DNA from 2 places in the Streptomyces sp. NPDC104371 genome. Region 1 is predicted to be linked to the other one. Evidence: predicted binding sites of a transcription regulator. Region 1 holds the regulator's gene; the other holds the start of a gene.

What was found. Region 1 encodes HrcA, which represses chaperone genes, less so after heat shock. Its sites were predicted from a motif close to TTNGCACTCNGNNNNNCNGAGTGCNAA; they were not measured.
Region 2: groL (chaperonin GroEL) is a predicted target of HrcA. The motif match lies at 1,190-1,216, and genes of this name have one in related genera.

What each region holds. Positions count from the first base shown of each region.
Region 1 covers NZ_JBVJNF010000007.1:47,762-50,660, forward strand. Annotated here, with positions in the region: gene dnaJ (molecular chaperone DnaJ) at 1-432, opposite strand, end outside; gene hrcA (heat-inducible transcriptional repressor HrcA) at 433-1,452, opposite strand; gene ACZ60T_RS22045 (MBL fold metallo-hydrolase) at 1,642-2,376, shown strand; gene ACZ60T_RS22050 (DUF3097 domain-containing protein) at 2,423-2,899, shown strand, end outside.
Region 2 covers NZ_JBVJNF010000010.1:131,482-134,380, forward strand. Annotated here, with positions in the region: gene thrC (threonine synthase) at 1-19, shown strand, start outside; gene ACZ60T_RS27235 (MoaD/ThiS family protein) at 85-360, shown strand; gene ACZ60T_RS27240 (cold-shock protein) at 777-980, shown strand; gene groL (chaperonin GroEL) at 1,340-2,899, shown strand, end outside.

The DNA.
Region 1 (2,899 bases):
GGTGCAGACGACGGCCGTGTCGACCTGGATGTCCTTGGTCGTGCCGAAGGTGGCCTCGTCGAGATCGATCTCGAGCCGGATCATGGCGTCCTGGCCGCGGCGGGTGCGCGAGCGCGGTCCGCGCTGCGACGCCGTGCCGAAGAACGCGTCCATGATGTCGGAGAAGTTGCCGAAGCCGCCCGCACCGAAGCCGCCCGCGCCGGCACCGCCGGACTGGGACAGCGGATCGCCGCCGAGGTCGTAGACCTGCTTCTTCTGCGGGTCCGAGAGCACCTCGTAGGCGGCGTTGATCTCCTTGAACCGCTCCTGCGTCTTCGGATCGGGATTGACGTCCGGGTGCAGCTCGCGCGCGAGCCGACGGAACGCCTTCTTGATCTCATCCTGCGACGCGTCGCGGCGCACGCCGAGTACGGCGTAGTAGTCCGTGGCCACTTACGACTCCGCCAGGATCTGTCCTACGTACCGTGCCACCGCTCGTACCGCTCCCATCGTTCCCGGGTAATCCATGCGGGTCGGGCCGACCACGCCGAGTTTCGCTACTGCCTCGCCGCCCGAACCGTAGCCCACGGAGACCACGGACGTGGAGTTGAGTCCCTCGTGCGCGTTCTCATGACCGATACGCACCCGCATGGCCGGATCCTTCGCCTCACCCAGCAACTTGAGGAGCACGACCTGCTCCTCCAGCGCCTCCAGAACGGGCCGGATGGTGAGAGGGAAGTCATGTCCGAAGCGGGTGAGATTGGCGGTGCCGCCGATCATGAGCCGTTCCTCGGTCTCCTCCACGAGCGTCTCCAGCAGCGTGGAGAGCACCGTCGTGACCGTACCGCGGTCCTCGGCCTCCTCGAAGGCTTCGGGGAGGTCCTGCACCAGGTGCGGGACGTCCGCGAAACGGCGTCCGGCGACCCGGCTGTTGAGCCGGGCGCGCAGATCCGCGAGGGCGGTCTCGCCGAACGGGGCGGGGCAGTCGATCATGCGCTGCTCGACCCGTCCGGTGTCCGTGATCAGCACGAGCATCACCCGCGCGGGCGCCATGGACAGCAGCTCCACATGCCGCACGGTCGAGCGGGTCAGCGAGGGGTACTGCACGACGGCGACCTGCCGGGTGAGCTGCGCGAGCAGCCGTACCGTGCGCGCGACGACGTCGTCGAGGTCCAGCGAGCACTCCAGGAAGTTCTGGATCGCACGGCGCTCGGGGGCCGTCATCGGCTTGACGCCCGCCAGGCGGTCGACGAAGAGGCGGTAGCCCTTGTCCGTGGGGATGCGTCCGGCGCTGGTGTGCGGCTGGGCGATATAGCCCTCGTCCTCCAGCGCGGCCATGTCGTTGCGGACCGTGGCCGGGGAGACGCCGAGCTTGTGCCGCTCCGTGAGCGCCTTGGAGCCCACCGGCTCCTCGGTGCCGACGTAGTCCTGGACGATGGCGCGCAGCACCTCCAGCCTGCGTTCACTGAGCATCCGCGCACCTCCAGCTCTTCGCCCCGTTGACGTTCCTGGCACTCGGTCCGTGCGAGTGCCAGCATCCCCGGCCCAGTGTACGGCCGTCGGGTACGCCCCCGGCAAGGGTGGGCCCGGCCCTCCTTGCCGACGTGTACCGACCTGTCCGGTGCTGTCCCGCCGGGCCGCGTCTGCCGATAGCGTCGCGGTATGACGGTGTTGTGGGAAGAGTCCGGGTGGGAGGCGCTCGGTCCGCGCGCGGGGCGCGTACGGCTTCCGGTCTGGGACTGCACGGCCGCTCTCGTGGTCGGTGACCGGGGCGCGCTCCTGATCGACCCGGGGTCGAGCACGGCCGAGGGCGCGCGGGTGCGCGCCGACGCGGAGCGGCTGCTCGCTCCCCTGGGCGCGGGGCGGCGTGTGACACATCTCGCCCTCACCCACCCCCACTTCGACCATGTCTTCGGCGCCGCGGCCTGCGCGGACGCGGAGGTGTTCGGGGCGGCGGGCCTCACCGCGCTGCTCGCCCGCGACCGCGAGGAGCTGCGCGCGGACGCGGTACGCCACGGCCTGGCCCCCGGTGAGGCGGCGGAGGCCGCGCAGGCGCTGGTACGTCCGGACCACGAGGTCGCGGGCGAACGGACGTTGGAGCTGGGCGGGGTGGAGGTCCTGCTGGCGAACGTGGGGCCGGGCCACACGGCCCACGACCTGGCCGTCCTCGTCCCCGGGAACCCTCCGGTGGTGTTCTGCGGGGACCTGGTGGAGGAGTCCGGTGAGCCGCAGGCGGGCCCCGACGCGGTGCCCGCGCGCTGGCCCGCGGCCCTGGACCGGCTGCTGGCGCTGGGCGGCGAGGACGCGCGGTACGTTCCGGGGCACGGCGCGGTAGTGGACGCCGGGTTCGTCCGTTCCCAGCGGGACGAACTGGCGGCCCGTTTCGGCGTGTCGTAGCCGGTCGTACGCCCATCACACCGCCGCTTCTCCTATCGTCATCCGAATGCGCGCGTACTCACCCGATCTGACCCCGCCCTGGAAGAAGCCCCGGCCCGCACCGGAGGTCCCCGCGGACCCCGGTCTGGTGGTCGAGGAGCCGCGCACGGGCTTCTGCGGCGCGGTGATCCGCTGCGAGGCGGGCACGGTCACCCTGGAGGACCGCTTCGGCAAGCACCGGGTGTTCCCGCTGGAGCCGCGGGGGTTCCTGCTGGAGGGGCGGGTGGTGACGCTGGTGCGCCCCGCGCAGGCGCCGGCGCGCGCGACCCGTACGGCGTCGGGTTCGGTGGCCGTACCCGGCGCCCGCGCGCGGGTGGCCCGCGCCGGGCGTATCTATGTGGAGGGCCGCCACGACGCGGAACTGGTCGAGCGGGTGTGGGGCGACGACCTGCGCATCGAGGGCGTGGTGGTGGAGTACCTGGAGGGCGTGGACGACCTGCCGTCGATCGTCGAGGCCTTCTCCCCCGGCCCGGACGCCCGCCTC
Region 2 (2,899 bases), on a different contig from region 1:
GGCGTCCGGCCTCGTCTGACCTGTCCCGACCCGCCGTCCGTCTCTCTCCCCCCACCCGCCGTACCCAGACCGGAGGTCACCCGTATGAGCGTCACCGTCCGCATCCCCACCATCCTGCGCACCTACACCGGCGGCCAGTCCGAGGTGGCCGCCCAGGGCGCCACCCTCGCCGAGGTCATCGAGGACCTGGAGAAGAACCACACCGGCATCGCGGCCCGCGTCCTGGACGACCAGGGCAAGCTGCGCCGCTTCGTCAACGTGTACGTCAACGACGACGACGTCCGCTTCGAGCAGGGCCTTCAGACGAAGACGCCGGACGGCGCGGGAATCTCCATCATTCCCGCCGTCGCCGGCGGCTGAGGGTCGACTTCCCGCCACCGATGTGCCGCCCCCTCCGTCACGCGAAACGGAGGGGGTAATTCTTGGGGATTGAGCACGGTACAGTTGGGGAACACGCTCGGACCCTGTTAGCCGGGCGTTCTGAGTTCCTGTCTTCGTGTACGGCAAGAAATAGCCAAAGTAGGCAGGCCATTTGCGCCATTCGCTCCCTTTGTGGGGCCCGACTTGCCCTGAAGTCGGCCGAATTCTTCGTACATTCCCGACCGGCCATGCCCGGATTTCTCGTCCGACTGCCCTGTTGCAGAGGGCAGTTGGACAGATACATTCAGCCGCGGTCGACGCGTTCCGGCGCACGCCCCCAACCGTTGGGGGGTGAGGTCTGACCCGGATCCGCGAAGTGTGGATCTGTGCAAGGGCCAGTAATAGGGGAGTTAGGCATGGCTCAGGGCACCGTCAAGTGGTTCAACGCGGAGAAGGGGTACGGCTTCATCGCGGTCGACGGTGGTGCGGATGTTTTCGTCCACTACAGCGCCATCCAGATGGACGGCTACCGCACTCTGGAAGAGGGTCAGCGGGTCGAGTTCGAGATCTCGCAGGGCCAGAAGGGTCCGCAGGCGGACATGGTTCGCCTGGCCGGCTGAAGTGCGCGCCGACGACTGAACTGTTCGATGTGCCGAGGGGCTCGTATCCCACTGGGGGTACGGGCCCCTCGGTCTGCCCGGAAGCCGCCGCGGGGGTGCCCCGGGACCTGCGTCCGCAGAGGGTGATCGTGCCCCCGTCGTGTTCCCCATCGAGTCCGCTTTCGCGGCTGCGCCTTGCACTCGGAGGGGGCGAGTGCTAATCATTGGCGTTAGCACTCTGAAGGTGAGAGTGACAAAAGAAGGACCGAGTCGGTGAGGCCGTGGCCGGGTGGGGCAAGGAACCACAGGCCGGGGTCGTCCGTCGCGGGCGCGGGCGCGGTCCGAAGTCATCACCCCCAGTCCTGGGAGGACCACTTCACATGGCCAAGATCATCGCGTTCGACGAGGAGGCGCGGCGCGGCCTCGAGCGCGGCATGAACCAGCTCGCGGACGCCGTCAAGGTGACGCTCGGCCCCAAGGGTCGCAACGTCGTCCTCGAGAAGAAGTGGGGCGCCCCCACGATCACCAACGACGGTGTCTCCATCGCCAAGGAGATCGAGCTCGAGGACCCGTACGAGAAGATCGGCGCCGAGCTGGTCAAGGAAGTCGCCAAGAAGACGGACGACGTCGCCGGTGACGGTACGACCACCGCGACCGTGCTCGCCCAGGCGCTGGTCCGCGAGGGCCTGCGCAACGTCGCCGCCGGTGCCAACCCGATGGCCCTGAAGCGCGGTATCGAGAAGGCCGTCGAGGCCGTCTCCGCCGCCCTGCTGGAGCAGGCGAAGGACGTCGAGACCAAGGAGCAGATCGCTTCCACGGCCTCCATCTCCGCCGCCGACACCCAGATCGGCGAGCTGATCGCCGAGGCCATGGACAAGGTCGGCAAGGAAGGCGTCATCACCGTCGAGGAGTCCCAGACCTTCGGTCTGGAGCTCGAGCTCACCGAGGGTATGCGCTTCGACAAGGGCTACATCTCGGCGTACTTCGCCACCGACATGGAGCGTATGGAGGCCGTCCTCGACGACCCGTACATCCTGATCGCCAACTCCAAGATCTCCAACGTCAAGGACCTGCTCCCGCTCCTGGAGAAGGTCATGCAGTCGGGCAAGCCGCTGCTGATCATCGCCGAGGACGTCGAGGGCGAGGCCCTGTCGACCCTGGTCGTCAACAAGATCCGCGGCACCTTCAAGTCCGTCGCAGTCAAGGCCCCGGGCTTCGGCGACCGCCGCAAGGCCATGCTCGGCGACATCGCCATCCTCACGGGCGGCGAGGTCATCTCCGAGGAGGTCGGCCTCAAGCTGGAGAATGCGACCCTGGACCTCCTGGGCCGCGCCCGCAAGGTCGTCATCACCAAGGACGAGACCACCATCGTCGACGGTGCCGGTTCCTCGGACCAGGTCAACGGCCGCGTGAACCAGATCCGCGCCGAGATCGAGAACAGCGACTCCGACTACGACCGCGAGAAGCTGCAGGAGCGCCTGGCGAAGCTGGCCGGCGGCGTGGCCGTCATCAAGGCCGGTGCCGCCACCGAGGTGGAGCTCAAGGAGCGCAAGCACCGCATCGAGGACGCCGTTCGCAACGCGAAGGCGGCCGTCGAGGAGGGCATCGTCGCCGGTGGTGGCGTGGCCCTGCTCCAGGCCTCCCAGGTCTTCGAGAAGCTGGAGCTGGAGGGCGACGAGGCCACCGGTGCCGCCGCCGTCAAGCTGGCGCTCGAGGCCCCGCTGAAGCAGATCGCCGTCAACGCCGGTCTCGAGGGCGGCGTCGTGGTGGAGAAGGTGCGCAACCTGACCCCGGGTCACGGCCTGAACGCCGCGACCGGCGAATATGTCGACCTGGTCAAGGAAGGCATCATCGACCCGGCGAAGGTGACCCGTTCCGCGCTGCAGAACGCCGCCTCCATCGCCGCGCTGTTCCTCACCACCGAGGCCGTCATCGCCGAC